Regions from separate parts of the Paenibacillus sp. FSL H3-0321 genome, predicted to be linked through region 2. Evidence: predicted binding sites of a transcription regulator. Region 2 holds the regulator's gene; each other region holds the start of a gene.
The links. Region 2 encodes Rex, which represses fermentation and respiration genes when NADH is low (regulators of the CRP and FNR family bind a similar motif). Its sites were predicted from a motif close to TTGTGAAATATTTCACAA; they were not measured.
Positions count from the first base shown of each region.

Region 1: the regulator Rex is predicted to act here: its motif matches at 6,311-6,328, upstream of MHI45_RS18325 (cytochrome ubiquinol oxidase subunit I).
Region 3: the regulator Rex is predicted to act here: its motif matches at 5,566-5,583, upstream of MHI45_RS16285 (formate/nitrite transporter family protein).
Region 4: the regulator Rex is predicted to act here: its motif matches at 1,830-1,847, upstream of pflB (formate C-acetyltransferase).

Region 1 is NZ_JBBODH010000001.1:4,131,642-4,139,645, forward strand. Features, by position in the region: gene MHI45_RS18305 (DUF2252 domain-containing protein) at 1-114, shown strand, start outside; gene cydC (thiol reductant ABC exporter subunit CydC) at 231-2,030, opposite strand; gene cydD (thiol reductant ABC exporter subunit CydD) at 2,027-3,790, opposite strand; gene cydB (cytochrome d ubiquinol oxidase subunit II) at 3,790-4,806, opposite strand; gene MHI45_RS18325 (cytochrome ubiquinol oxidase subunit I) at 4,793-6,196, opposite strand; gene MHI45_RS18330 (cold-shock protein) at 6,421-6,651, opposite strand; gene MHI45_RS18335 (cold-shock protein) at 6,855-7,055, opposite strand; gene MHI45_RS18340 (S1C family serine protease) at 7,444-8,004, opposite strand, start outside.
Region 2 is NZ_JBBODH010000001.1:1,450,746-1,458,749, reverse strand. Features, by position in the region: gene panD (aspartate 1-decarboxylase) at 1-271, shown strand, start outside; gene MHI45_RS06405 (hypothetical protein) at 385-1,026, shown strand; gene dinG (ATP-dependent DNA helicase DinG) at 1,143-4,004, shown strand; gene MHI45_RS06395 (redox-sensing transcriptional repressor Rex) at 4,090-4,785, shown strand; gene MHI45_RS06390 (amidohydrolase) at 4,772-6,073, shown strand; gene MHI45_RS06385 (cell wall elongation regulator TseB-like domain-containing protein) at 6,135-6,653, shown strand; gene MHI45_RS06380 (hypothetical protein) at 6,837-7,907, shown strand; gene MHI45_RS06375 (hypothetical protein) at 7,934-8,004, shown strand, end outside.
Region 3 is NZ_JBBODH010000001.1:3,678,337-3,686,340, forward strand. Features, by position in the region: gene MHI45_RS16255 (glutamine--tRNA ligase/YqeY domain fusion protein) at 1-569, opposite strand, end outside; gene MHI45_RS16260 (DUF2164 domain-containing protein) at 775-1,020, shown strand; gene MHI45_RS16265 (GNAT family N-acetyltransferase) at 1,061-1,609, shown strand; gene MHI45_RS16270 (MOSC domain-containing protein) at 1,744-2,388, opposite strand; gene MHI45_RS16275 (GNAT family N-acetyltransferase) at 2,369-2,899, opposite strand; gene MHI45_RS16280 (MFS transporter) at 2,949-4,166, opposite strand; gene MHI45_RS16285 (formate/nitrite transporter family protein) at 4,639-5,466, opposite strand; partial or broken gene MHI45_RS35195 (S-layer homology domain-containing protein) at 5,852-6,328, shown strand; gene MHI45_RS16290 (hypothetical protein) at 6,472-7,383, opposite strand; gene MHI45_RS16295 (hypothetical protein) at 7,361-8,004, shown strand, end outside.
Region 4 is NZ_JBBODH010000001.1:1,748,648-1,756,651, reverse strand. Features, by position in the region: gene adhE (bifunctional acetaldehyde-CoA/alcohol dehydrogenase) at 1-1,674, shown strand, start outside; gene pflB (formate C-acetyltransferase) at 1,935-4,196, shown strand; gene pflA (pyruvate formate-lyase-activating protein) at 4,333-5,073, shown strand; gene MHI45_RS07785 (extracellular solute-binding protein) at 5,431-6,837, shown strand; gene MHI45_RS07780 (carbohydrate ABC transporter permease) at 6,936-7,820, shown strand; gene MHI45_RS07775 (carbohydrate ABC transporter permease) at 7,820-8,004, shown strand, end outside.

The DNA of each region.
Region 1 (8,004 bases), 2.7 Mb from region 2:
ATTTCCCAATGGGCTTACGGTTATGCCACCCAGGTGGAGAAAGACTTCGTGATGTTTACAGAATGGGTGAAGGAGCGGTTTGGAGAGGAAGCGGAAGTGCCTCAGGCGGAGTAGCTGCACCGGCTGTAGGTAATCGTGAACCGCCAATAGCGCGAAGCATATAAATTCTTATGTTTTTAAAAAAGGCTCTTTCCCCCAATCGGGTGGAAAGAGCCTTTTCGTATACATCTCTATTCTCCTGGTGCCGTGTTCACGAACCCGCTTGGCCGGTCCAGCTCATACAGCTTGCGGTAGCGCGGTTCCTTGTCCATCAGCTCGGCATGGGTGCCGCGCATTTCCACGAACCCGTTCTCCATAAAGATTACTTCATCCATCTGCTCTGCACCGACAAGATGGTGGGTGACCCAGATCAGCGTCTTGCCCTCCATGGCCTCGAACATAGTAGCCAGCAGGTCCCGCTCTGTACGCGGGTCAAGCCCGACGGTTGGCTCGTCGAGCACAACTACCGGTGTATTCTGCAGCAGAATCCGCGCCAGGGCAATCCGCTGGCGTTCCCCGCCGGAGAAGCGCTGGCCCGCCTCGCGCACCGCTGTGTTATAGCCTTCCGGCAGCGATGAGATCAGTGTATCCAGCTTGGCCAGCTTGGCGGCCTGCTTTATGTCCTCATCAGACGCATCGGGATTACCAAGCCGGATATTATTGGCTACGGTAGTGTCGAACAAGTGCGGGCTCTGGTTCAGCACGGCAATAAGCTGCGGAATTCTCTCGCCATAAGCGGAAGCTTCAATGCCCTTAATCGTGGCCGAACCGACGGAAGGCGTAATGACGCCTTGAATCACCTTCAGCAGTGTTGATTTCCCTGCCCCGCTGCGCCCGATAACAGCAACCTTCCGGCCTTGCGGAATATCGAGCGTCAGATTGCGGATCGACCAGTCATCTCCCGCAGCATAGCGGTAACCGGCATTCTCCAGCCGGATAGGCGCCTGCCCTGTTTCCTTGATCGCCTTGACCGCAGCATCCACATGGCGGGCAGTGTCAGCCTTCCCCGAATCCGGTGCTGCCCCCGCCATATTTCCTTCCGCGGCTTCCACCCCGGACAGGCGCTCCAGCGAATTGCGGTATTGCGGGATCTTCTCCACCGCTTCCGAGACCGGCAGGAAAGCATCTGCTACCGGAAACACCACCAGTACAAACGCTGCAATCAGCGTTCCGGCAATGGCCCCGTCCGCGAATTGGCCGGCGGCCCAGTACAGCATCGACAGCACGCCGATGCCAACAACCGCCTGCCCGATGAACATGCGCAGGCGCGCCCAGCGACGCAGCGCTCCGTCGGTGCGGGCGACAGCTCTCTCATCGGCCTCGTAGGTTTCCACGAATTGCCCCTGCCGTCCGCTGATCACCCAGTCGCCCATCCCCAGCACAGCATCCGTCAGCTTCTGGTAGAGGCGGTTGCGCTCCTGCTTCACCTGCCGCTGGCGTTTTTGCGTCAGCAGCAGGGAAATCAGCGGCAGCACAACTACCAGCACCAGCATATAGAGTCCCATCAGCAGGGCAAAAGCCACATCAAACGTGCCGATGGAAATCACCGCCGCCGCGTAGATCAGGAGGGCAATAATGCTTGGGAATACAGTGCGCAGATACACATTCTGCAAATATTCAATATCGTCGGCCAGCATGCCGAGAATATCCCCGGTACGGAACCGCGAAGATAGAAACAGCGCCTGCGGCTCCAGGATATTGTACAGCCGGATCCGCATCTTCGAGAGAATCCGCAGGATCGTATCATGCGAGACCAGGCGTTCCGCATAGTGGATGACCGCCCGGCTCGTCCCGAACGTGCGCACGCCGACAATCGGCACATAGATCATCAGTATATTTTCTGGCGGTATGGACGCCTTTGAGATCAGAAATCCCGAGGTGTACATCAGGGACGAAGCTGAAAAAATCGTCAACGCACCCAGCACGATAATCAGCAGGAACCGCCAGAAATAAGGGGAGACATAGGGAGTAAACCATCCTTCACGTTTCAATGGATTCCCTCCAATTGACTTTGAATAAGCTCATAATAAGCACCGCGCCGGGCAACTAGCTCCGGATGAGTGCCAACCTCGGCCACCTGTCCCTGCTGCATCACGACAATCAGATCCATATCAATCATCCAGTGCAGGCGGTGGGTGGCGAGAAACACAAGTTTCCCTGCAAATAGCGGCAGCATCGTTTGCTTCAGTTCGTATTCCGTCTCAATGTCGAGATGGGCGGTCGGCTCGTCGAGCAGCATGACCGGACGGCTGCTCAGCAGTGCACGGGCCAGCGCGACGCGCTGTTCCTGACCGCCGCTGAGCGAGCGGCCGCCTCCGCCGATCATTTCATCCAGCCCGCTTGGCAGCGACTCCACCAGCTTGGATAATCCTGCGGCGGCCATCACCGAAGCCACAGCTTCCGTCGAAGCTTCCGGATAATAGAAACGTACATTATCTGCCAGCGTGCCGCTGAAAATATACGGCCGCTGCGGAATATATGAGGTCTGCTTGCGCCACTCCTCATCGGTAAGCGCACTGACACGATTCCCGTTAATGCTTATGCTCCCTGAGGTAGGATGCAGAAAGCCGCCCAGGATATCGACTAATGTGGATTTACCTGCGCCACTCTCTCCGATAATTCCAATCTTCGCAGAACCCTTGAACTCCAGGTTAACGCCCTCCAGCGAGGCAATCCCGTCTGCTTCATATCTAACGCCAACCTGCTCCAGCTTTAGCACACTATCCTGCCGCCAAGTAAACACAGCGGCAGAAGACGGCGCGGCTGTAGAGATTTCCGTTCCCCCAGCCTCCAATACCTCCGCTGTTACCGTATCCCGGTCGATAATGTCCTTCATCGCTTCACCAGCTTCCTTGCCATCCAATGTAGCATGGAAATCCGCTCCGACCAGCCGGACCGGCAGGAAATATTCCGGCGCCAGGATCAGAATGGTTAACCCGGTAACCAGGGTCATCTGCTCATTGACCAGCCGCAGGCCCAGGCTTACCGCTACTGAGGCCACGGATAACATCGTGAAGAAGTCCATCGCGAAGGAAGACAGAAAAGCTACACGCAGCGTACGCATTGTAGCCGAACGGTAGCGGTCACTGACTTCGGCAATACTGTCACTATGACTGCGGCTGCGCCCGAGAAACTTCAGCGTCTCCAGCCCGCGCAGCGAATCGACAAAATGATTGGACAGCGTCCGGTAAGATTTCAGCTGGCGGTCCATTTGCTTGCGGGCGGTCATTCCGATCAGAATCATAAAGACGATAATAATCGGCATCGTCAGGGTCAGAATAACACCGCTCGACGTATCCAGAGTATAGATGTATACCAGAAGCAAGACCGGTGTTACCGCCATCCCTACCATCCGCGGAATAATAAGCTCTATATAGGTGCGGAACTTCGTTACTCCTTCAAGCACAAGCGTAACCAGATTTCCCGTGCCCCGGTCGCCCGCCAGCCTCGGTCCCAGCTGGAACAGCTTGTCCATCATTTGTCTCCGCATGCTGCTGCCGGTGTTCTCCGCGAAGCGGTAAGAGACGCGGCTCATCAGCATGGCGCAGGCATGGCGTACAAGAAACGCAAGAAGGAACAAGAGCATTGTCGCCCCTTGTTCCTTCAGCGGTTCTCCCGCAAACAGCGCAGAGACTACTTCTGCCAGCGACTTGGCCAGCAGAAGAATGGACAGGCTTTGCACCAGGGTAAGGAAGCCTACGATCAGAAAGACCGGCTTAACTCCTTTGTACCCAAGCAAATTTTTATCCATTAGTATTCAAGATGCTCCTTCTCGTGAACCCGTTTGTGGAAGATGAAATAACTCCAGATCTGATAACCGAGCACGAACGGCAGCAGCGTCAGCGCCACAATCGACATCACCTTCAGTGAATACTGGCCCGAAGCCGCATTGGTGATCGTCAGATTAAACGCCTCATCAATAGAGCTGATCATAACCCGTGGGAACAGGCCCACAAATATCGACAGCACCGACAAGGCCATAACCGCTCCGGTCATCCCGAACGCCCAGCTGTCTTTCTTCTTGGTCATGAAATAGCCGGACAGAACGAAGGCGGCAATGCCTAGAATCACTAATACCAGCAGCAGTGCACCACGTTGTTCAAACACATCTGTCATATAGTAAGTCATAATTACAAAAGCAACCAGCAGCGCAGCCAGCGGGAACAATAGCTTCTGCGCCAGCTTGCGCGCACGAACCTGCAGATCGCCAACCGTACGGAGCGTCGTGAACATCAGGCCATGCACCAGGCAAAGCAGCACTACAGTAATCCCTGCGACTACGGTATACACATTCACGATGTCGAAGAATCCGGCATACATCTGCATGTCACCGTCAATCGGCAACCCTTTAATGAAGCTCGCGAACACTACTGCCAGCAGGAACGGCGGAAGGAAGCTGCCGAAGAAGATGCAGGCGTCCCAGGTTCTTTTCCAAGCCAGTGAATCGCGTTTGCCTCTGAATTCAAAGGCGACACCGCGGGCAATCAGCGCCAGCAGGGCAAAGACAAACGGAATATAGAATCCGCTGAACAGCGTTGCGTACCAGTTGGGGAAAGCAGCGAACATCGCGCCCGCACCCGTCAACAGCCATACCTCATTCGCATCCCAGAACGGTCCGATTGAATTGATCAGCACCCGGCGTTCCGTATCATTCTTGGCCAGGAACTGCGTTTCCATTCCTACGCCGAAGTCGAAGCCTTCCAGGAAGAAAAATCCGATAAATAATACCGCAATCAGCACAAACCACAATTCATTAAGAGAAAGCATGCGATCCCTCCTTATTATATGGATCATGCGACTCACCGTGATCGTTATCCATGGCATAAGGGCCTTTTTTGATAACTTTGATGAACAATCCGATCAGTACCGCTCCCAGAATAGCGTAGATCGCCGTAAAGGAGATCACCGAGAACAGCACCTGTCCAGCCGATATATTAGGAGACACACTGTCTTCTGTCGTCATTAATCCGAATACCGTCCAAGGCTGACGTCCGATCTCTGTCATGATCCAGCCTGCAGTATTGGCAATTGGCGGAAGCAGCAGCCCCCAGAACATGAACCGCATAAACCAGGTGTTCGGACGTTCCATCTTTTTGCGCCACATCAGATACATCGCATACATACCGAGCACAATCATCAGTGTGCCTGCGACCACCATGATCCGGAAGCTCCAGAACGTCGTACGCACAGGCGGGATATAATCCCCCGGGCCGTACTTTTGTTCATATTCCGCCTGCAGCGTGTTCATCCCTTTAACTTCACCGGAGAACTTACTGTAGGACAAGAAACTCAGCATATAAGGAATCTTGATTTCCCCGGAGTTTGATTTATTGTCAGGATCAATAAAAGCACTGGCTGTCCAAGCCGCAGGGTCACCACTGTCCTCCCAAAGGGCTTCCGTAGCTGCCATCTTCATCGGCTGCGTCTCTACCAGATACTGCGCTTGGGCATGACCTGCAACGGCTACCCCCATGGAGGAGACAATGCCGACAATCGCCGCAATTTCGAACGATTTTCTAAAGAAAGGCACATCCTGCTTCTTGAGCATTTTATAGGCACTGATACCCGTTACCAGAAATGCCCCTGTAGCGTAAGCCGCGAGCACCGTATGCGGGAATTCCACCAGCAATTGTCCGTTTGTAATCAAAGCCAGAAAGTCATTCATTTCGGCCCGGCCATTATTCATCGCAAAACCAACAGGGTGCTGCATAAAAGAATTGGCTGCGAGAATCCAGAATGCCGATAACATCGTTCCCAGCGCTACCATCCAGATGGACAGTAAATGAATCTTCTTGGAGACTTTGTCCCAGCCAAAAATCCATAAGCCGATAAAAGTAGACTCCAGGAAAAACGCCAGCAGCGCTTCAATCGCAAGTGGAGCCCCAAATACATCCCCGACAAAGCGGGAATAATCGGACCAGTTCATTCCGAACTGGAATTCCTGCAATATCCCTGTTACTACCCCTACTGCGAAGTTAATGAGAAAAAGCTTTCCCCAAAACTGCGCCATTCTTTTGTACTCATCGTTGCCTTTTCGGACATACATCGTCTCCATGATCGCGATCAAGAGTGCAAGTCCAATAGATACCGGTACAAAGAAGTAATGAAAGATCGTCGTCGACGCAAATTGTATACGCGACAGCATAACTGTATCCATGTTTCTTCCCCTTTCTTCTCCCCATTCGTTATGTCTATTCTGTCAAAAATTTAAGGGCTAAAGTGTGATAATTATCACATTATACACCCGGATTCAGGCTAAAAAACAATAAATTTGTGACAAATATCACAATATTACGTTCAGAAAGCAAAAAAAATAAGACGGTTTTACCGTCTTGGATTTGTTCGTCGTTCTATAGAAAGCTTGACTCATAAAGGCATTGGTTAGGTAATCGAAATACCCTTCTTCAGCGATTTGAGATCGCCATTAGAATTAAGCAATTGCGGCAGCATCTTCATGCTGCGAACCATTGGGGCATGACAGAGACGGCAAGAAGGCGCATGTTCAAATGCGAAATTATCCCTCATCCATCCGTTGCATCCATCATTGGTACAGGCCCAAATTGCGGTATTTTCTTCCGGTACTTCCTCTAAAGGCTTCTTCCGGTAGTTCATTGCCGTTCCTCCCTTCCTTTATGTTACAAGTTGAGAAACAAGTAAAAAAGCATCCAATTATACTCTTTCTAAGATGCTTACAAATCCTTCATTTGCAGTTGCTCTACTTCAAGATCATGTTGTTAGTTTCATGATGATATAGCAGTTGATCTTATAAAAAAAGACCGTCCCAACTTGCAAAAGCGGGGACGGTGCTTCTATTATTACAGTTTTACAACGTTTTCGGCTTGTGGTCCGCGGTTGCCTTGAACAACGTTGAATTCAACGCGTTGGCCTTCGTCCAAAGTTTTGAAGCCGTCGCCAGTGATTGCGCTGAAGTGAACGAATACGTCGCTTCCGCCTTCAACTTCGATGAAACCGAATCCTTTTTCTGCGTTGAACCATTTAACTGTACCTGTTTGCATGTGTGTTACCTCCACAAATTTAAATTAATATGTTCTTTTTATCTTCAAACAAAGAAAAAATTCACACATTGAAAAAGGTTGTATTAGCATTGACAGCCCTTTTCAATACGAGAATTAGGTATCAAATGTATGATTAATCTCATGTTACCACACCGGAGTTACAAAGGCAAGCCAACATCCGAATATATCCGTATTTCCCCTTATAAGGTGCTGTTCCCAATGTAAGGGCTACCAGTCTTTATAAAAAGGGGGATTTGCATCCATATTAAGTAATATACCCAGATGATTTGACTTCGAAACGGATGCCGTCCTTAATTTTATAATAAGGACGGCTGGGCCGTCTCGCTTATCTTGACTGCCACATTATTATATACGGCTGATGCCGCTTTTATTCCTTTTGTTTTTCAAGAAGTTTCACCGTCACCTGTTTTACCTCTCCGTTGCGGTAATAAGTAATCTTCAGATCATCTCCGATTTTGGTGTGATCATACAGATACTTGCGCAGCGAAAGGGTCGATGTGATTGGTTCATTGTCAAACTTGGTAATCACATCATTGAACTGCAGTCCTGCATCCTTGGCCGGCCCTACCGCATCCAGCACAACTACTCCGTCTTTAACGGTGGTTGGCAGATTAAGCTCCTTGCGCTGGTCTTCCGCGAGCGGCACATAAGGGTTATTCAGATCCACGGAATACACTCCCAGATAAGAGCGGGCAATCTTCCCGTTTGCCTCAAGCTCACCCGCCGTTTCCATAACATGATTGGCCGGGATGGCAAAGCCAAGTCCCTCCACGCCTGTATCGGAAATCTTCATTGTATTAATACCAATCACCTTGCCGTCCAGATCGACCAGCGCACCTCCGCTGTTGCCCTCGTTAATTGCAGCATCCGTCTGAATGACTTCCTGTTCCCAATCATAGACACCGTCCTGGTTCAGTGATACGGGAAT
Region 2 (8,004 bases):
GCTCGAGAACGAAAAGGTACAGATTGTCGACAACAATAACGGCTCCCGGCTGGAAACCTACGTCATTCCGGGACCACGCGGCAGCGGCGTCATTTGTCTGAACGGAGCGGCGGCCCGGCTTGTTCAGCCGGGGGATACTGTCATCATCATCTCCTACGCGATGCTGTCCGCCGAAGAACTGGCAGGGCATAAACCAACTGTAGTTTTTGTCGATGGCGAGAACAAGCCGGTGAAGCTGGCCGATCATGAGATTCATGCTACGATTGCTTAATCACCGGACCTAAGCCATGTAATCAATGGCAGGGATGAAGAGCCCCCCACTTGCGAAAAATGAAGGCAGGCAAGCTTAGGCTGATTTCATTTTCAGTAAGGGGGGGATGTCCCATGTTTCAACAATTATTTGCTGAGATGAATAAGATGCTTCAGGAGATCGCCACGGATTACCCTACTTCGGAGGGTACCCGCCGGGATGATCTTTTATGCAAGTACAATATGCTTCACCGGCTTAGTGATGAGGTTATGGACGAGTGGCTCGCCTTTGCCGAGAAGCTGAGTCATTTCCGGGAACACGCGGAATTTCCGCCACAGCCGGACGAAGAGATACCGCAGCAGGAAGCGCCAGAGCTTGCCATGGATTCTTTTGTCAGAGGGCAGGGCTACTACAAGCTGTTGATGTACCGGAAGTGTATTGATCAATTTAAGGAAGTTATTGCGCAGCACCCCGACAGTCTGGCGGCCCGCCTGTATTTGGCCATGGCCTATCTGCAGGAGGGCGACGGGGAGACCGCATGGGGGCATCTGGATCATATGCTTGCGCTGATTCGCGAGAACAAGCTGAAGGCGATGATCTACAATGCGCTGGGGTGCATCAGAGCTTCCCAGGAACGCTTCAATGAGGCAAGGGAGCTGTTCAGCCTTTCTTTGCTTCATGACCCGGCACTCCCGGAACCGAATGTCAATCTGGAGGTCTGCCGCAGGCGGGGAGGAAAGCTGCAATTCGGAAATCAGCTTGTTTCGCTTTTGTAATCATAGCCCACTCATTTAAGCGATGCATCCACTTCAACAAGCGGTGTGCATCGCCTTTTTTCGTAACTTCTGTTATGCTGATAAAGAGTCTCAAGTGAAAGGGAATAGAACTTATAATGAAATTTGCCGTGCTTGATTTTGAAACTACGGGAACCCAATCTGTGGGTGAGATCATCCAGGTTGGCCTTGCCATTATAGAAGAAGACCGGTCCATCTCCCGGGTGTATGGTTCTTACGTCAAGCCCGGAACACCGATTCCTCCTTTTATTACGGGCTTGACCGGCATCACCGATGAAGATGTGAAGGATGCGCCAGAGCTGGATGAGATGATGATGGAGCTCGTCCCGCTGCTTGACGATGTAGTGCTTGTTGGACATAATGTTGCTTTTGATTTCCATTTTTTGCAGAATGCTTTAGACCGCTGCGGCTATTTGCCGTTTCAGGGACGGATTCTGGATACGATCGATTTCCTTAAAATATGCTTTCCGTCCCTTACGACCTATCAGCTGGGTGCGGTAAGTAACCATTTTGGCATCACGCATGACCGTCCGCACCAGGCGGATAGTGACGCAGAAGCTACAGCGATTGTGTTGCTTAAATGTCTGGAAGAGCTGTATAGTTTGCCTCTGCTGACCATTCAGCGGCTTAACGAGCTGTTTGCCGATGAAGACAGTGACTTGGCCTGGTATTTTGACGGCCTGCTGCGGGAGCGCGAGATGGAGACCTTCCAGCCGGAAGGAGAGCTGAATTTTCACCGTCAGCTTGCACTGGCTGTAGGCGACTGGACTGAGCTGGCGCCTCCAAGAGAAGAAGGTGTTGGCAATCCTGTGGAGAATGTATCCTTTGAGGATTATATGGCAGAGGTAACCAAACGGCTTAAGGATACGCTTCCGCAATATGAGAGCCGGGAAGCCCAGGAGATCATGATTGGCGAAGTGAATACGGCCCTTCAGGAGGACAAGCATCTGCTGATCGAGGCGGGCACGGGTACCGGCAAATCGCTCGGTTATCTGCTGCCGGCCATTTATCAGAGCGTTCGTACCGGACAGAAGGTTATGGTCAGCACCCATACTATCAACCTTCAGGATCAGCTGCGCGAACGCGATATCCCGCTTCTGACCAGTGTTGTGCCTTTCCCGTTTAAGGCTGCGATATTCAAGGGGAGAGGGCACTATTTGTGTCTGCGCAAGTTTGAACATAAAATAAATAAAAAGGACTTCGTAAGTCCCCGGGAAGAAGCGCTTACGGCAGCGCAAATGATCGTATGGCTGACCCAGACGGAATCGGGTGACGATGAGGAGCTGAATTTGAGCGGTCGCGGCGGGGATTTCTGGGAGACGGTAGCCAGTGATACCGATTCCTGTCTGGGCCGTTCCTGTCCGTGGTTCCGCAAATGCTACTACCACCGGGCCAAACATGAAGCAGGGATTGCCGATGTGGTCATTACCAATCACTCTAAGCTATTCGCAGACGTCAAGGCCGGGCACCAGCTGCTTCCGGCTTATGAGCATCTTGTCATTGACGAGGCCCATCATTTGGAGGATGTGGCCGGCAAGCATCTGGGTATGCAAATGAAGTATTTCACGGTAGCTCATACGCTTACAAGGCTGTATAAAGACAGCCGCAGCGGCCAGCTGCCGGCACTGCGCCAGACTCTGCAGTCCTCGGGCAGTGAGCAGGCTTCGGAGTGGAGCGGCGTAATCGATAAAATCTATCCCGATCTGCTTACCGTAAAGGAAACTTGGGATACACTGAGCGACAAGCTGTTCGGTCTATTGCCCGAACGAAGCGATGCAGCGGCAGGTGAAGCCGGCCAGCTGGTCACACGCCTGCTTCCCGGCAGCAAGCCCAAAGATTGGGAAGAGCTGGCGGCGCTGGAGAATACGCTGCACTTAGCCCTGAGCGACATCATCCGCAGAGGTGACAAAATGCTCAGCGAGATGCGCGATACGGAGAGTCAGTCGTCTTCAGACAGCCTGGTGACCGATATCGGAGGCTTGTTCAAGGATTTGGCATCCATCCGGGAACAAATCCGTTTCTTTATGGGTCTCAGTGACGATAATATCGTGTACTGGATGGAAGGGAGCGGCAACTACCGGGGCAAGTCGCTTCAGCTATACGCCGTGCCTGTCGATGTAAGCAGCCAGCTCAAGGATCTGTTCTTCGACAAGAAGAAGAGCATAGTGCTGACCTCGGCCACGTTATCGGTCGACAAGTCCTTTCAGTTCATGATTGACAACCTTGGTCTTTCTGAAGCCTCAGAGCAAGGGCGACTCATGACAGCGCTGCTGCCTTCACCGTTCAAGTACCGTGAACAGGCGCTACTTGTCATCCCGCGCGATTTCCCCAGTGTTAAGGGCAGCGTAGGCGATGCGCGTTTTGTAGACAAGCTGGTGCATTCGCTGGCTGAAGCGGCGGCGGCGACCAAGGGGCGGATGCTGGTGCTGTTCACCTCCTACAAAATGCTGCGCCAGGTTTATGATCCGCTGAAAGAGGCCTTGGCTTCCCAGGACATTACGGTTCTGGGCCAGGGTGTGGAAGGAGGCAGCCGCAGCAAGCTGATCCGGCGTTTTCAGGACAGCTCTGCATCGGTATTGCTTGGAACAAGCAGTTTCTGGGAAGGAGTCGACATCCCTGGCGAGGCGCTGACCTGTCTTGCGATTGTAAGGCTGCCGTTTCAGCCGCCGAATCATCCGCTGGCCGAGGCAAAGGCGGAGCTTCTGCAGGCCCAGAAGAAGAATCCTTTTATGAAAATGTCTGTTCCACAAGCAGTGATCCGGTTCAAACAGGGTTTTGGACGATTGGTCCGCACTGCGCAGGACCGGGGAATTGTTATTGTATATGATACCAGGGTCATCGAAGCTTATTACGGGAAGTACTTCCTGTATTCACTCCCTGGTCCGAAGATGGAGCACATGCTTACCGATCAGATGGTTCCGCGGATTGCGGAATGGCTTGAAGAGGGCGGCGTTTCCTAATCTGTCATTGTTTATGAATTTTTCCATCTCTTTGTACCATAGGCTGTGTCCCGTTCGCGGAGCGGGCACTGCACGTGGTTGTCATATGATATCGCGTCAGTGCAATTCTAAATTAGGAGGAGAAAACATGAAATCGGATAAAATATCGGAGGCCGTCGTACGCAGACTCCCAGTGTACCTGCGTTTCCTGAACGATCTCCAAAAGCGTGAAATCTCAACCGTTTCTTCTCAGGAACTCGGGCAGAAGCTGGACCTTAATCCGGCACAGATTCGTAAGGATCTGGCCTATTTTGGTGATTTCGGCAGAAAAGGCATTGGATATGACGTGTCTTATCTCATCGAAAAGATCCGTCACATTCTGAAACTGGATCAACAAATCAACGTGGCCCTGGTGGGTGCCGGTAACCTCGGTCATGCCTTGTCCAATTACAATGCTTATCTGAAGGATACTATGAAAATCACCGCTGTATTTGATTCTTACGCTCCCAAGATTGGACAAAAGATCAACTCTCTTACGGTACAGCCGATGGAAGAGCTGGGTCAGACCATCCGCGATCAGGGAATCCGGATCGGGATCATCACTGTACCGGACAGCGAAGCACAGAATGTGGCTGATATTCTGGTAGAATCGGGCATCGAGGCGATCCTGAATTTTGCACCGGTCATTCTGAAGACACCTGCAACCATCCGGATTCATGCTGCCGACTTTACGACTGACCTGCAAAGTCTGGCGTATTATTTACATGATGGAAAGGAAGGAATTACAGATGAGCAGCAATAAGATGGTAATTGCAAACGGACGTTTTCTGGTTCCCGGAAGCGAGAAGCCTGTCTTGAGCGGTTATATGACTATAGAAAATGATTTGATCACATACATAGGGGAAGAGAAGCCCGTTATTGAAGAAGGCACAGTGACGCTCGACGGCAGCCGGCTGCTGTTCATGCCGGGTCTGGTCAACACCCATGGCCATGCTGCGATGTCGCTGCTGCGCGGCTACGGGGATGATATGGTCCTTCAAGCCTGGCTGCAGGAGAAAATGTGGCCGATGGAGGAGAAGTTTACCGGAGATGATGTCTACTGGGGCACTTCCTTATCCGTTCTGGAGATGCTGAAAGGCGGCACAACCACCTTTTTGGATATGTATGATCATATGGACCGGGTGGCCGAGGTGGTCGAACATTCCGGTATCCGTGCGGTGCTGATGCGAGGTGTTATTGGTCTATGTCCTGAAGAGGTGCAGAACCAGAAGCTTGCGGAAGCTGTTGCGTTCGCCCGCAACTGGCACGGCAAGGCTGACGGCAGAATTACATCCATGATTTCACCGCATGCCCCGTATACTTGTCCTCCGGACTTTTTCATGCGGTTCGTGCAGGCGGCACATGACCTGGACCTGCCGATGCATACGCATATGTCGGAAACGCTGCGTGAAGTGGAGCAGAATGCCGCTGATTACGGCCTGCGTCCTGTAGCGCACCTGGAGAAGCTGGGGATGTTCACCCGCCCGTCCTTAATCGCCCATGGTGTCCACCTGAACGATGAGGAGATCGAAATCCTCGCCCGCCACAAGGTGGGTGTATCCCACAACCCGGGAAGTAACCTGAAGCTGGCCAGCGGGGTTGCACGGGTGCCTGAGCTGCTGAGAGCCGGAGTCAAAGTTTCGCTGGGTACGGACGGGGCGGCAAGCAACAATAATCTCGATATGTTCGAGGAAATGCGGCTTGCAGCACTGATCCATAAGGGAGTCAGCGGCGATCCTACCGCAGTTCCGGCACCGGAAGCGCTGCTGATGGCCACGCAATACGGGGCGGAATCGGTCTTCCTGAACCAGGTCGGACGTCTTGCAGCGGGGATGAAGGCTGATTTTATTGCAATTGATATCGACCAGCCTCATTTACTGCCGCATAGCGACTTGCTCTCCCACGCTGTGTATTCGGCCAGCGCCAAGGATGTAGAGCATGTCTGGGTGAACGGCAAGCAGGTTGTGAAGCATGGTCAGTGCCTGACGCTGGACGAGGAAAAAATCCGCCGCAAGGCGCAAGAAACTTTTGAAGGGCTGCTGAAGCGTTAATACGACTGCCGCCGCAGTTGAATTTATAACGTTTCATATATTAAGGAAAGGAAGCTGCATTTTGAGGAAAAGGAAAAAATGGCTTCTGCTGGGGATCGCTCTGTTTCTGCTCATTCTGTTCGGTCTAAGCCAATTTTATGCCTATATCATGAAGGACCAATGGAATGAACGCAGCGCGGCCAAAGAAGTTGCCAAGACCCGGGCGGGACTTACTGAGATATCCAAGGCGCAGAAATCGGTATGGGACGAAAATTCGGTGTACTGGGTGCTGACGGGGAAAAATAAAGCCGGTACGGATCTGATGGTGTGGGTACGGTTCACCGTGGACGGCAAGCCGGCCGGCGGCGATAACGGAGTTTATGCGGAAGAGCTGGCCAAAGGAACCTCGGAGAAGCAAATCCGCTCCATTATAGCCTCCCAGCTGCCCGGCATCGATATTAAACGGCTGCTTCCGGGTGTATATAATGGAGAATATGCCTGGCAGCTTTTTTACAAGCAGGAAGGACGTTATTATTACAAGTTCTTTCGTTTTGCGGATGGTACAGCAATCGGTGATGGATATACTTTGCCGAGTAAGTAGAGGCAGGCTTGCAATAACAAAAAAAGCGGACAAAGCGGACAGCGCTGGTCCGCTTTTTTTGCTTTAAGGCGGTTTTTTATAAAGGATAACTCTGACATTTTGTAAAATTTATATTATCATTGGAATGAAACAGTGATTCTGAGGATTAAATTACATGTTCCTTGAACAGGTGGAGAGATACGTTTGAAAACGATGATGAGGCTTTACCAGGAAGGCAGAACGGACTACCAATCTACCTTTTTTGATTTGATAAACGGGGATACGGAGACCAAACAAACGAAAGGGCTTGCCTACCTTTTTTCAAGGTATCCAAAGTTGATCCGGTTGCTGCTAAGAGAGTTAAACCGCCGGAACCCCGGGGACACTCCGGCTTTCAAAGAAGATTATGATTTTGTTCAGGTGGACGCAGAAATGCTTGCGGCAGGAGTACATAAAATAAGGCGCGATATTACGTTGTCCTTGTTCCAGGGAAACCGCAAAAAACTGGTTATTGTGATCGAAGCAAAGAGCGCAGGGCTGTATGCAAAAGCTCAGGAAGTGTGCAGCCAGCTTGCCGCCTATTTGGATCCGAACAATTTTCCCCATGATGCGGGTGTGCCAGTCTATGGCGTCACCTTAACTAAATACAAGCTGATATATGATACTGGTTATCAATTTTTAAGTCTGCAATGGACAGATATCGTCGAACTGATCAATGAGATGATTAGAAGTGAGAAAAAATCGGGCGAAGATACCATCATTGCCAAGCAATATATTGATTTTATTCATGGGGTGGCGAAGGGCATGAAGTATTATGAGGTAGAGGTATTATCCGTTTCGGCTGGTAAAACGCATGAGCTGACTTATAAACATTGTATTCACGCTTGTCCGAACAGTGCAAAAGGGTATATTTACAAAACACCATTGTTTATCACTTTTCGTTCCGGCGGGGGCGGAGAAATGCATTGCCTGTACAAAATTGATGATATCGTGGTTCTTGATCCATTCACTCCATCGCTGGATGCGGTTCTTGAGGGGATTCAGCATGAGCTGGCTGCCAGAATCAAGACTTACATAACGGAGAGAATTCAGGGGGGCTATGGATTTAATCATCCAGGAGAAATGTACCGATTCTATGATCTTAGCCGGACTGACCTTATTCTGCTGCAGCATCGTCCCAAACCGGAGAAGAACGCCATGGGTGCAAGATATTACACACTGGCTGAACTCTTGAAAGGCGAGAAAATTGTAAAAAATGTAACAAGCAGTAGATAATAATTAGTTGATGATGGGGGAAGGGCATGGATTCTTTAACGTTAACGGTGTATGTGGTTTCTCTAGCAGTTGGCTTGGCAGCTGTGAAATATGGGAG
Region 3 (8,004 bases), 2.2 Mb from region 2:
TAAATGACCGGATCACGCAGGTTGATATTCGGCGAGGACATGTCAATTTTGGCACGAAGCACCTTTTCGCCGTCCTTGAATTCCCCAGCCCGCATACGGCGGAACAGATCCAGGTTCTCTTCGATTCCGCGCTCACGGTGCGGGCTGTTCTGCCCCGGCTGGGTCAGCGTACCGCGCAGCTGGCGGATTTCGTCGGCGCTGAGGTCATCGACATAGGCTTTGCCCTTTTGGATAAGCAGTTCTGCCCGCTCGTACATTTCTCCGAAATAATCGGAGGCAAAACGCAGTTCATCCCATTCATAGCCGAGCCACTTTACATCCTCTTGAATGGAATTCACATATTCTGTATCCTCTTTAAGCGGATTGGTGTCATCAAATCTCAGATTAGTCTTTCCGCCGAACTCATCAGCCAGCGTAAAGTTAATCCAGATCGCCTTGGCATGTCCGATATGTAAGTAACCGTTCGGCTCCGGCGGAAAACGGGTGACGATCTCCTTAACCTTCCCCGAGCTCAGATCTTCAGTAATGACATTCTTAATAAAATTGGAGGGTGTTCCACGGTTCTCCACAGCTATCAACCTCTCGTTCTGTATTGTTCTACTTCCTTGTATGAACATGTTTCCTACTAATATACCCGTTAACCGTAGAATGTTCAATAAAATGGGTGACTCACTCATCCTTGCCGGACGCTTTGACTTCTCTCCCGGCGATAGAGTAGCATGGAAATTATAAGGCATGATTAATGAATAACTTAACAATGGGGGACTCATTCTTATGAAACCGATGAAACTGCCTAAAGAGCAGCGCGACATTATTACAGAGAACATCCGCACTTACTTCGAAGCCGAACGCGGAGAGACCATCGGCCATCTCGCAGCCGACAATTTGCTGGATTTCTTCCTTAAGGAGCTAGGACCTGCCCTATACAATGGAGCGCTGAGCGATTGCCGCGCCCTTGTAGGACAGCGGATGCAGTCGCTGGAAGAAGATATTTACGCTCTGGAATGGAAGAAACGTTAATCAGTACATCCGGCCCTAGTGGCACAGAGGAGGCAGCCGCTTGTTTAATTATGTCATTGATGAAGAGCTTGTACTGAAACTGTTGATGCCGGAGCAGGCCCGCCACATGTTCGCGCTGGTAGAGCGCTCGCGGAGCAGGCTCAGGCAGTGGCTGCCTTGGGTTGACGGAGTCACCGAACAGGACCACATCGCCACATTTATCAAAAATGCCGTCAAGCAGGGCAGCGACAACGGCGGCTTCACCGCCGGACTGTGGGTCCGGGGAGAACTGGCCGGCATTATCGGCTATCATGAGATAGACTGGCAGAGCCGCTCTGTCGGAATCGGCTATTGGCTTGGCGAAGGATATGAAGGCAAAGGCTACATGACCAGCGCCTGCCGGGTTTTCGTAGATTATGCGCTGCTGGAAATGGAGCTGAACCGCATTGAAATCCGCTGCGCCACGGGCAACAAGCCCAGCCGGGCGATTCCCGAGCGGCTGGGCTTCGTATTCGAAGGGGTTCTGCGCCAGGCAGAGAAGCTGCCCGAGGGCTATGTGAATCATGCGGTATACGGCCTGCTGCGCAGTGAATGGAAGCTGCTGAGCTAAACAGTGGGAAATATACAACCCGGCCGGATGTAACGGAATTTTAGATCTTTTATAACAAACCAAGCCCCCCGTAACAGGCGTCCGGGGGGACTTGGCATACCATCAAATTCACCGATTTTGGATATCAGCAGTCGTTAGCTCTCCGCAGCCTCAAGCCAGCTCCGGAACTTCATCCGGGTTCCCGACGCCAGGCTGTCCAGTTCCGATAGCTCGGCCAGACCGCTCTTGTCCTTACGGCCATGCTCCATCAGGTAGAGCACCCGCTTTACAGGGTAGCCTCCCGCACCGGGTTCCTTCTTGACGATTCGATCACCGGCTGTAATCTGACCTTCACGCAGTACACGGAAATAAAATCCGCTGTATCCGGTAGCCAGCACTTTGGCCGGCATATCAGCCGGGCCATGCTTCTGCGAGAGCTTAAAGCAAGGAAACCGCGGCTGGCTGACCTGCAGCAGAGTCGAACCGATCTCATACACATCACCGATGCAGACCTCGGTCTCCAGCAGCCCGCTGACTGTGATATTCTCGCCGAAGGCGGAGAACTCCAGTTTCTTGCCGAGCTGCTCCTCCCAAAAGGCATAATGCTCAATCGGATACACACAGACCGCTTTGTCCGGGCCCCCATGGTTCACCAGGTCCGCTTGCCCGTCACCGGCGAATCCCTCAAGATGAAGCTGTACCGGTCCAGCCGCCGGCATTTTATAAATCCCCGTTTCCAGCGGCTTACCACGGTAATCTACCGTTACAGGTTTGCCTACATTAAGCGAAATGACCTCCATTTCCCTTCCCTCCAGTCAGCATACAGCTCATAAATACCTCATCTACATAATGTCCGCCAAGATAAAACTCTTCCCTGAGCCGGCCCTCTTCCTCAAATCCGCATTTCCGGTAGAACGAGAGCGCAGGAGTATTGCTGGACAGTACCCGCAAGCGGAGTTTGCGTATCCCGTTCTCTCCGGCATGCTGCTTGATCGCCTCGATCAGCTGTCCGCCGATGCCAAGCCGCTGGAACTTCGGATGGACAGCGATGTTCACCTCGCACACATGGCGGTTGCTCTCCATCCCGCTGGGACAGCCGAAACCGACATACCCGCATAGTTCTCCTTCCTGCAAGGCTACAAGCTGGGAACCGGGAGGGGCATGGAGCAGATAATCCTCACGGGAACACCACATTAATGGACCCGGTGTGGTCTCCTCTGTCCAAATCATGTTATCGAGAATAATCAGCTCACGGGTATCCTTGAACTCCGAGGGACGAATCGTGAGCGAGCCTCTAATAATTTGTTGCATAGCTCTTTGCACTCCTTGACTTACCTTTAAGTGATTCTTCTACAGACCATTATACCCCATTTTGTTCCAGTGCACGGCCAGAACGGTTGATGAAGGCATGGACCGCGAAGAATCCCACCGCCAGCAATGCCATTCCGCAAGCCAGCCAGCCTGTCGGCGCAAGGCCTCCCCGGTCATACAGGCTGCCCATCATATAGGGGCCGAGAACTCTGCCGACCGCGCCGATCCCACCGCTAAGCCCGAGATAGAAGGGCGCACTGCGGTCCGCATGATCGGAAATAAATGAAGGCATCGCCGGAGAAATAAGCATCTCCCCCAGCGTGGTCAGCAGCATCGCCAGCACCAGGCCAGGATAGCTTGGCATTAACAAGATCACTGCATATCCACTCAGGTAAAAAACAGCGCTTGCCGTCATCTGCGCCGTCGAGGTCTCCGCGAACCAGCGTTTGATCAAGCTTACCAGCGGCTGCGCGGCGAAGATCAGAATCCCGTTGAGCGTCCAAAGAAGGCTGTAAGTGCTCTTAGCCCAGCCTTCCGAAATAATAAACGGAGAAACTCCCGTATTCCAGATCGAGTTGCCGATCAATAAAAACATCGAGCCTAAGGCCATATACAGATAGATTCGGGTGTGGCCTATAAGCTTCCAGTTTGACAGCTCTCCGGGGCCGTTTCTCCTATGCGGCTCGGCATGGGCCGGCTCTGTGTCAACCTTCCGCAAATACACAAAGAAAAATGCGGCAAACACGGCTGAGGTCAGCCCATTAAGCACAAAACTCAGCAGATAGGAAATATCGGCCAGAAAACCAGCCAGCATCGTGCCCAGCGCTACCCCAATATTATTGGCGACATAAATTACATTAAAAAGCTCTCCGCGCTGTTCTGCGAAGCGGAAACCTATAAAGGCCTGAATGGCCGGCAATGACAACGAATTGAACAGACCCACCAGCCCCATCACCAGCATGAACATATTCCAGTTCACGCTTGCCGCCGGCAAGGTAAACAAGGCTAGGGCATTCATGGCCAGCGCGCCGACGATCAGGCGTTTGACACCAACTTTATGATAGAGTGATCCACCCAGCAGTTGTCCGAATATGCCTCCGAGGGATTGAATAACAATAACGAGTGCGGCATCTGTCATACTGCGGCCCAGTTCATCAAATACATACATCGTGACAAGCGGCCACATCAGCGCGCTGCCTGTTGCATTAATGAGACTGGCAATCAGAAATACTTTGACTTCCTTTGGATAAGCTTGTAAAAACCTCATGACTTGTCTTTCAACCCCTGTAATATATGTGTCATTAATTCCATCCAGTATCATCCCAAAACAGGACGAAGAGCAAGCATTCACACTGACGCATTATCGCGTCACTCAAACACAACATCCCCCATGATTCTTGACCAAGGCCTATCCAGGCCCAGCAGTGAAAAGCCTGTCCAATCGGATCTTTATATTTTATAACTGCTGCCACCATGCGTAAATAAAATTGCTGAACAAAGACTGATTCGTTCTTCGTTTGCCCGGGTAATAGAGCATATGAAACACTCCCTATTAATTCGCCGTGAGCCCGATTTCGTTCCCCCGAGTCGGATATGCACGGCGAATTTTGTGTTGTGCACCCCTATTTCACCTCACAAAAAAACACCCCGGGAACCTTCCCTCTTGAGCCGTTAGCTGGAAGAGAGAAGGTTACAAGGAGTGTCTATTGCCGTTTAACACGGCATTTAATTAGTAAGGATTAAGCGTGTTTCTTCACTCCGACAGAGGATACACCTTCTACGGATTGCACAGCCGCCGGCCCTTTGCGAAGGTAAGCCACATAATAGGCTGCGGCTACGAAGATGGCTCCGCCCGTAAGGTTGCCCAGCCATACCGGGGCAAAGTTGCCGAAATATTGTGCCCAGGTAAAATGCCCCTCAAATATAGCAGCAGGAATAAGAAACATGTTGGCTACAACGTGCTGGAATCCGATGGCCACAAATGCCATGGTCGGGAACCAGATACCGAGGATTTTGCCGCTGAAATTATCCGCCCCGTATGAGAGCCACACGGCCAGAGCCACCAGCCAGTTACAGCCGATCCCGGAGACAAAGGCCTGCAGGAAGGTTGCATCAATCTTATGTTCAGCCATATCGACCAGTTTATCGAGATACACTCCGTCTGCGGTGAGGCCGACAACGTGGCCGAAGAAATAAGCAACGAACAACGCGCCTGCCAGGTTGCTGAGCGTGATCAGCACAAGGTTCTTGATGACTTCCCAGAAGGAAATCTTTTTCGCAATAAATGCCAGCGGCACGGCCATCATATTGCCTGTCAGCAGTTCCCCGCCGGCCAGCAGCACCAGGATCAGTCCTACCGGGAACACCGATGCCCCGATAAAGTTTGCGATGGAGCCCCATTCCGCCGGAGCACCGGCAATGACACGAATATCCAGTAAAAATCCGAGCGCAATAAACGCTCCCCCCAGAAAACCGAGAATAAGTACGGTGGCAAGCGGGTTGTGAGCCTTCTTGATTCCGTTCTCTACCGTTACCTCGGCAATCTGCTGCGGTTTGTTATAAGCCATGATTCCTATCCCCTTTTAATACTTAAAATTTGTTCCTTTATGCCATTGTAGCGTGATCGCAATCACATTTACGTGATAAAAGTCACGTCCAGGAAAACTAAGTGAAAGTTTTCACTGACATGTCAAATTTACCTTATCTACACAATTCAGATTAACTTAATCACAAAAACATTTCTCACCATACATCCCATATCACGCTAAATATTCGGGCCGATTGTACCGATAGTGGAGTAAAAGAGGTGGTGATCGTGTTCCCGTAAACACAGGAAAAAGCACATACATATTGATAGACAACCTGAGGCGTGTCAGCCTGGCACTGCTATGTCTGATCCTAATCGGAACTGCTGCTGTCACTCCAGCTGCAAGGGCAAATAGCGCTCCATTTGTGGATACTGAGCGCAGCTATGCCCATCAAGAAATTGCACAGCTGTTCTCCAGAGGGATCGTTCAAGGCTATGGCAACGCAACGTTCAGACCCTATCAGCCGATTACTATTGCAGAGATGGGCACCATGATGTCAAGGGCTTTATCCATTCCCATTCCTAGTTCGGACTATCCGCTAACAACGGAAGCGGCACCGAATTGGGCCATTCCCTCCATACGCTCGCTTTTGTCTGCAGGCATTATACAAGACCAGACAATAGCATGGAGAGGTGAATTAACACGAGAGAGCTTGGCAGTATGGTATATCCGGGCCTTTGGAGTGTATGACCAGGTCCAAAAACAAGGCGATATGCCCGCGTTTAAGGATAGTCATTCTATCTCGGAAAAAGCCCGAACAAGCGTCTGGGCAGCCCAGCAGCTCGGGCTGTTCCAAGGAGATGAATATCAGCGGTTTAACCCAAAGCAGTCCGTTGACCGTCAAAGCGCAGCTATGGTAACTGCTCGTGCATGTCTTCTGCTTGAGGATGCCAACCGTATACAAGATTTGCTTGAGCCTGGTAGTGACTTGCCTGATTATCCTGAAGTCCCCAAAGGCGCACCTTTAGAAGATAGCGAGATCGCTTATCCAAACGCTTCTTCTACAGATCTCGTAACACCAGTTCCACCGGCTTCACCGGATCCAACGCTGGGTCCATCCGCTTCACAGGTTCCAACAATGGTTCCATCGGCTTCACCGAATCCAACGCCGGTTCCATCGGCTTCACCAGCTCCAACACCGGGGCCATCCGCTTCACCGGCTCCAACAACGGTGCCATCGGCTTCGCCGAATCCAACAACGGTGCCATCGGCTTCACCGGCTCCAACAACGGTGCCATCGGCTTCGCCGAATCCAACAACGGTGCCATCCGCTTCACCGGCTCCAACAACGGTGCCATCCGCTTCACCGGCTCCAACAACGGTGCCATCGGCTTCGCCGAATCCAACACCGGTGCCATCCGCTTCACCAGTTCCACCAAAGGTTCCATCGGTTTTACCGCTGCCACCAAAGGTTCCATCGGTTTCACCGAATCCAACAACGGCGCCATCCGCTTCACCGGCTCCAACAACGGTGCCATCCGCTTCACCGAATCCAACAACGGTGCCATCCGCTTCACCGGCTCCAACAACGGTGTCATCGGCTTCACCGAATCCAACAACGGTGCCATCCGCTTCACCGGCTCCAACAACGGTGCCATCCGCTTCACCGAATCCAACACCGGTGCCATCAGCTTCACCGGTTCCAACACTGGTGCCATCGGCTTCACCGAATCCAACACCGGCGCCATCCGCTTCACCGGTTCCAACACCGGTGCCATCGGCTTCACCGGCTCCAACACCGGTGCCATCCGCTTCACCGGCTCCAACACCGGTGCCATCCGCTTCACCGAATCCAACAACGGTGCCACCGGCTTCAACAACGGTGCCATCCGCTTCACCGGCTTCAACACCGGTTCCGCCAGTATATGAGGCAGTGGATTCTGTACAGGTAACCACCGATACAATTGACGCTTCGTTTAATGTATCTATGGAAGATTGGAAGCTGGCTTATGTGACCTTGGATGTATACGGTAGCGAAATCATGCCGGAGCATTTGCCGCCAGACCTCAAAGTGCTGGTTACTGATGATTACTCTGTACTGGCAGAGGATGGGACGGTAGCAAACTTTTATAACATCCCGAAGCCTGGAACTATGATCCATGGTCGAATCCTGCTCAGTTCCGAGGTCGCCGACTTTAGCATCATCAGCAACTTCGAACTTGAGGTACTATCGCCTCAATACAATTCAACAGCTTATTTCACTGTATCCTTGTTGCTGGAAGATACAGGAGCAAACGCTACAACAGTTGCCGAAATGCAAACCATGCGGAATACACTGGCAACTATTGATCCCGATTTGCGGGTAACCTGGGCCATGGACAGCCGGTTTGTGTTCGATGATGCACAGCGCCCTCAATTGCAACAGGTGCTTAACTACGTGGATCTATACGGAGATGAGGTAGGGATCGCATCCGGCTATCCGAATGATAATTTCAACCTGGCCCAATGGATTGTAGAGATGAACTCGTGGCTGTACATGTACAGATATAATGCGCTCAATTCCCTGCACCAGGGGGG
Region 4 (8,004 bases), 300 kb from region 2:
ATCGCTGAAATGTGCGGTATTCAGGTTCCTGCCGGAACGAAGATTCTGGTAGCTGAACTCGAAGGCGTAGGCACCAAGTACCCGCTGTCCGCTGAGAAACTTAGCCCGGTTCTGGCTTGCTACAAGGTTAAGAACGCTGACCAAGGGATTGAACGCGCAGCTCAAGTTGTTGAATTCGGCGGCATGGGACACAGCTCGGCTATCCATTCCAACAATGAAGAAGTTATCATGAAGTTCTCGAACCGTCTGCAAACTGGACGTATTCTTGTTAACTCGCCTTCAACACATGGCGCCATCGGCGACATTTACAATACTAATATCGCTTCGCTGACTCTGGGCTGCGGATCTTATGGACGCAACTCGGTATCGCAAAACGTAACTGCCATCAATCTGATCAATGTGAAAAGGGTGAACCGTCGTACCGTGAATATGCAATGGTTTAAGGTGCCTGATAAGATTTATTTCGAAAAGGGATCCACTCAATACCTGGCCAAAATGCCTGATATTACCCGCGTAGCAATTATCACTGACCCTATGATGGTTAAACTGGGTTATGTAGAAAGAGTGGAGCATTACCTGCGTCAACGCCAGACTCCTGTAGCGATCGAAGTGTTCTCGGAAGTTGAACCGGATCCATCGACAACTACCGTGGAAAAAGGTACAGCTATGATGAACAGATTCCAACCGGACTGCATCATCGCACTCGGCGGCGGTTCCCCAATGGATGCTGCAAAAGGAATGTGGCTGTTCTATGAACACCCGGATGCTGACTTTAACGGTCTGAAACAAAAGTTCATGGATATCCGCAAACGGGTATACAAATTCCCTAAGCTCGGCAACAAAGCTAAATTTGTAGCTATTCCAACAACATCGGGTACAGGTTCGGAAGTAACCTCTTTCGCGGTTATTACTGACAAAACTACTGCAAATAATACTAAATATCCGCTTGCAGACTATGAGCTGACTCCGGACGTAGCGATCATCGACCCTGAGTTTGTATATAGCTTGCCTAAGACTGCTGTTGCCGATACAGGTATGGACGTATTGACACATGCGATTGAAGCTTATGTTTCTGTTATGGCAAGTGACTACTCCGATGGTCTGGCTATCAAAGCCATCCAGCTGGTATTCCAATACCTGGAGAAATCCGCACTTGAAGGCGACAAACTTGCCCGCGAAAAAATGCACAACGCATCGACGCTGGCTGGTATGGCATTTGCCAATGCATTCCTGGGCATCAACCACAGCTTGGCGCACAAATGGGGCGGTCAATACCACACGGCTCATGGACGTACCAATGCCATCCTGATGCCGCACGTTATCCGTTACAATGCCAAGAAACCAACGAAGTTTGCTTCGTTCCCTAAATATTCGCACTTTGTAGCTGACGAACGTTATGCTGAAATCGCCCGTATTCTGGGATTGCCTGCACGCACTACCGAAGAAGGCGTAACCAGCCTGATCAATGCAATCCGCGACATGAACAAAAAATTGGGCATTGAAGAGTCGTTCCAACAACTCGGCTTTGATCCTAAGGATTTCGAATCCCGCGTAGACTATCTGGCTGACCGTGCATTTGAAGACCAATGTACTACTGCCAACCCTAAACTGCCGCTGGTTACTGAACTTGCTGATGTATACCGCAACGCATTCTACGGAAGATTCGACAACTAATTGGTGATTGCTTAGCAAAGAATAAGGTTATAGGTTAATATGGAAGGGGATGGTAGTGACAAATATCACCGGAAAGGTGATATTTGTCACAGTCCTTTTTCAGAAAATAAACTAAAATGTTTATATAAAGAACGGTCCCAGTTATGAAGACGCGATTGTGAATTTAATTACAACCATATCTTTGGGATCACGAGACACGGGATTAACCTTCAAGCCCGCGATCTCTACAAATATAATAAATATAAATGGAGGGATTTAGCATGTCGGTGATTGAAAAAGATGTACAAGAAGTGAAGTCTAGTTGGAGAAGTTTTACAAAAGGTAAATGGGCCAGAAAAGTCGACGTTAACGAATTTATTTCCAAGAACATCAAGCCTTATGAAGGAAACGAAGATTTCCTCGTGGGTCCTACCAGCAATACTACTGAACTGTGGAAGATTATCTCCCAGCTGAGCAAGGAAGAAAGAGAAAGAGGCGGCGTATGGGATGTTTCCCTGGATACTGTCTCCACCATCACTTCCCACAAGCCAGGCTACATCGACAAGGACAAAGAACAGATTGTAGGCGTACAGACTGATGCTCCTTTCAGACGTTCTGTTCAACCGTTCGGCGGTATTAAGATGATGATCGATGCCACCAAAGCTTATGGCTTCGAGCTTCCGAACAACATTGTCGAAATGTTTACGAATATCCGCAAAACGCATAACCAAGGCGTGTTTGATGCATATACACCTGACATGAGAGCAGTGCGTAAATCCGGCGTTATTACAGGTCTTCCTGATGCTTACGGCCGCGGACGCATTATCGGTGACTACCGTCGTATTGCCCTGTACGGTATTGATTTCCTGATCAAAGACAAGAAACAACAACTAACCGAGCTTGAAGTTGATTCCATGACTGAAGAAGTAATCCGGTTGCGCGAAGAGCTGTCGGAGCAAATCCGCGCTTTGGGCGAGCTGAAAGAAATGGCTGCCGCTCACGGTCTTGATATTTCCAAACCGGCGAACAACTTCAAAGAAGCTACTCAATGGGTATACTTCGGTTATCTGGCAGCAGTAAAAGAACAAAACGGTGCTGCAATGTCTCTGGGACGCGTATCTTCCTTCCTCGACATCTATGCACAGCGCGATTTTGAAGAAGGTACTCTTACTGAAGAACAAGCACAAGAAATCGTTGACCATTTCGTAATGAAACTGCGTATTGTGAAATTCCTGCGTACGCCTGACTATAATGAACTGTTTTCCGGCGACCCTACTTGGGTAACGGAATCCATCGGTGGTATGGCTGAAGACGGAACAACACGCGTAACTAAGAACAGCTTCCGCTTCTTGCATACCCTGTACAACCTGGGACCTGCTCCAGAGCCTAACTTGACGGTTCTGTGGTCCGAAAGACTGCCTGAAGGCTTTAAAAAATATTGTGCCAAGGTTTCCATCGAAACCAGCGCTATCCAATATGAGAATGACGATGTAATGCGTCCATATTGGGGTGAAGATTACGCAATTGCTTGCTGCGTATCCCCAATGCGCATTGGTAAACAAATGCAGTTCTTCGGCGCCCGCGCCAACCTGGCGAAAGCTTTGCTGTACGCGATCAATGGTGGTGTAGACGAGAAATCAGGCGTACAAGTTGGACCTGAATTCCCTGCAATCACTTCCGAATATCTGGATTACAACGAAGTAATGAAACGCTTCAAACCGATGATGGAGTGGCTGGCTAAGACTTATGTCAACACCCTGAACATCATTCACTACATGCATGACAAATATTCCTACGAACGCATCGAAATGGCGCTGCATGACCGTGACATTCTGCGTACGATGGCTTGCGGTATCGCCGGCCTGTCCGTTGCTGCTGACTCCCTGAGCGCAATTAAATTCGCTAAGGTTAAACCGATCCGCAACGAACAAGGCATCGCCATCGACTTCGAAACCGAAGGAGAATTCCCTTGCTACGGCAACAACGACGATGCTGTTGACAACATCGCAGTTGAACTGGTTGAAACCTTCATGTCGATGATCCGCAAACACAAAACTTACCGTGATGCTATGCCGACTCAATCGGTATTGACTATCACTTCGAACGTAGTTTATGGTAAGAAGACTGGTACTACTCCTGACGGACGTAAGAAAGGTGAACCGTTCGCTCCAGGTGCTAACCCAATGCACGGACGCGACAAGAAAGGCGCACTGGCTTCCTTGAACTCTGTTGCCAAACTGCCGTATTCCGAGGCACAAGACGGTATTTCCAACACGTTCTCCATCGTTCCTAAGGCGCTGGGTAAAGACGAAGAGTCCCGTAAGTCCAACCTGGTATTCATGATGGACGGATACTTCCACAACAACGCTCAGCACTTGAACGTTAACGTATTTAACCGTGAACAACTGATCGATGCTATGGATCATCCGGAGAACTATCCTCAATTGACTATTCGTGTCTCCGGCTATGCTGTTAACTTCATCAAGCTGACCCGCGAACAACAGTTGGATGTTATCAACCGTACATTCCACGGTACAATGTAATTAAATTAACTGTGTAATACAGTTCTTGTATAAGATGTAATAGCAGTGAGGTGATACCGCCCTTGATTCAGGGGGCGGTAAAATCTTGCTAAAAATTAATTAAAATTTTAAGTTCTTTTCGAAAGGAAGTCATCATATGGCTAATGGACATATACATTCCTTAGAAACGTTCGGGACCGTAGACGGGCCTGGTATCCGTTTTGTTCTATTTATGCAGGGCTGCTTATTGAAATGCCAGTATTGTCATAACCCGGATACCTGGGGTCTTAATGAAGGCAGAGAAATGAGCATCGAGGAAGTGCTGGCGGAAATCGAACCTTACCTGAATTATTATAAGTCTTCAGGTGGCGGGCTTACCGTATCTGGCGGCGAACCAACGCTGCAGGCGCATTTTGTCAAACAACTGTTCACTGAAGTGAAACAGCGCTGGAATCTGCACACCACACTGGATACAAATGGCTATAATGATGGTTCGAAGATCAGCGATTTGCTGGATGTTACTGATCTTGTGCTGCTCGATCTCAAGCATATCGATGATGAAGCGCATATTAAACTGACCGGTAAATCGAATGATCGTACATTGAAGCTGGCCCGCTGGTTGTCGGATCATAACCGTAAAATGTGGATCCGCCACGTGTACGTTCCTGGCATTCATAATAAGGAAGAGGATTTACTGAATCTCGGCCGATTCATTGGAACGCTTAATGGGGTAGAGAAGTTTGAAATCCTGCCTTATCACCAAATGGGGATTTATAAATGGCAAGAACTTGGCCGTCCCTATGAGCTAGAAGGGGTACCCTCACCGAACGAAGAAGAAGTGCAGCGCGCTTACCGGCTGATTGAAGAAGGACGCAACGAGACAGCACTTGTTAAGTGATGATACTTATTATAGGAAGCCGAAGCCGTATCTTGCAGTAGCTTATGTACTGCGGAAACGGCTTTTTTGCTTTTTAATGATCCAGAAGGCATGTTATGTTCCAGCAGATTAAGGGAATATTTTGCAGGAATAATGATTTTGTGTAGAGGTTTAATGACGCAAGGTCTATTTTATATGGAATTATTTTTCAGTTTATGTAACTATAAATAACGTGGTATGTGATTAATTAGAGGTGTATTCGCTTACATTAGAGTATTTTATCCCTATAGTAGATGAATCTTAACCTTACGATTACACACACTGTTTTTTATAATAAGAGTTGTAAGGGAAATTAATAAATAGGGAGGGTCACCCGTAATGAGAAAAAGTATGACTATGCTGTTGTCCCTGGTTTTTGTCTCTTCTGCTTTGCTGGCTGGTTGTGGAGGCAACAATAATAAGGCAAGTAACAATGGAGAAACTGCAGCACCAAGCAATTCAGCTGCTGCAACCAATGCTGCTGCCACTGATGAGCCTGCCAGCGCTGAGCCTTTCGAAATGACGATCCGTCATACGCAGGTTGGTGCTGATAAGCAGAAACGTCTTGCTATTCTGGAGGATGTGGTAGGCAAGGTTCAAAGTGAAGTGCCGGGCCTGACATTTAAACTGGATGGTGTAGATTCGGATGTGAACCGCAAAGAGAAGCTGCGCGGTGAAATGGCCGCCGGCAATCCTCCGGCAGTGTTCGATCTCTTTGGGAGCCCTGACTCCAAAATATACGCCAAAGAAGGAAAATTGCTTGACCTGACCCCGATCCTCGAAGAATTGGGCATTAAAGACAAGTTCTCGAATCTTGATCCATTTACTTATGAAGGCAAAATTTACGGATTGCCAATCGGCGGTTCCGGTGAAGGTTTCTTCTATAATAAAGAATACTATGGCAGCAAGGGCTGGGCAGCTCCGAAGACCTTTGCAGAGCTTGAGAAGCAACTGGCCGATATTAAGGCTGATGGCAAAGTACCGCTGGCTGGCGCTTCCAAAGCCGGCTGGGTGCCGCTGATGCTGGCCAACCACCTCTGGTCACGTTATGCCGGACCGGATGTAACGGCTAAATTCGCGACCGGTGAAGCTAAATGGAACGATGCTAATGTTGTGAAAGGTTTTGCGAAATACAAGGAATGGGTAGATAAAGGCTACTTCAAAAAAGGCGAGCTTGGTTTCGAATATGCTGAGTATACCACCCAGTTCACTAGTGGCGAAGCCATTCTGCTCTATGATGGAACCTGGAAATCCTCTGTATTCAAAGCAGGACAATCCGGTGAAGGTCTGATCGGCAAGGTTGGATTCTTCAATATCCCGGCGGTTGACGGCGGGGTAGGCGACCAAACAGCACTGATGCGCGATGTGAACAACGGTTACGGATTCTCGGCTTCAGCGGCAGATGACGAGCGTCAGCTGGCTGCAGTGAAATCTTTTATCAAGAATATGTACAATGAAGAAATGCAGCTTCGCGGTCTGGTAGAGGACGGAGTGCTGCCGGCCATGAAGATTGATCAGAATATCCTGAACGAGAATATTACCGATGATCTGATGAGTGAAATCGTAGCGGTACTGAATAATTCCCAGTCTTCATTCCCTGCCTTTGACTCTCTGGTTCAAGCGGATGTCACCACCGAGATCAGCAACATTCAAATTCAGAAGCTGATCGGCGGACAGACAACACCTGAAAAAATGGGCGAGGCACTGCAAAAAGTTCAAGAAGAAGCTAACGCAGCAGTGGAATAAGGAACGGTAAATTCTATGTACCCTGGTGCTTGCTCCAGGGTGCATTTTTAAAATCTGCCCTAATCGCTCCCAGATAGTCTAAGCAATCGGAGGTAGTCATGAATAAATCACTCAGAAATCCATTGGTTTTTATCCTGTTTGTTATTCCTGCACTTGTATTGTTCTTCATGTTCTTTATATATCCGATCTTCAGCTCACTTTACTATAGCTTCACCAGTTGGAATGGAGTATCAGATACGGTTAAATTTACCGGCCTCACTAACTTCAAAAAAGCGCTTGGAGATGAACGCTTCTGGGTTTCGGTGAAGAATAACGGCTGGTTTATCCTGTTCTCCGTGTGTGTGCAGGTTCCCCTGATCGTTTTCTTTTCGCTATTGATTGCCAACGTTAAGAAACTGAAAGGACTCTACAAGACAGCCGTATTTATGCCTTCTATTATGTCTACTGCGGTAATCGGCATTCTCTGGGGATTTATTTATGAGCCCAATATCGGCCTCTTTAATAAGCTGATTGGTCTCGTTGGCATTGAGCCGGTGTACTGGCTGTCGGATGAGCGGTTTGCCATGCTGTCCATTCTGATCACGAATGCCTGGCAGTGGACCGGATTCTACATTGTTATGGTGCTGGCGGCTATTCTATCCATTCCTAGTGAACTGGATGAAGCTGCGGCCATTGACGGCGCTACCGGCTTTCAGCGTGCCACACGCATCACACTGCCGCTGATTGTGCCGATCATTTCCGTAGTTATTATGCTCTCCATCGCCGGTGCAATGAAGGCTGCGGATATCGTCATCGTGATGACGAAAGGCGGTCCGGCTGGATCGACCGAGGTCATGGCGACTTATATGATAAAATATGCGATCACCAACTTTAAGTATGGCTACGGCAATTCCATCGCAGTCCTGATCTTTGTATTCACGCTTGTGGTTACGGCGCTGTATCATCTGCTGTTTGCCCGGCGCAATGAAAGGATTGAATACTGATGCCACGCCTGAAAAAGAGTCTGCCGCATGTAGTGCTGTTGTCGTATCTGCTTGTTATTCTTTTTCCTTTCCTGTTCGTCCTGTTCTCTTCAGTAAAAAAAGACAACAACGCGATCGCCCTGAATCCATTCGGTATTCCGAAGGAATTTGCCTTCTCTAACTATGTGGAGGCCTGGGTCAACGC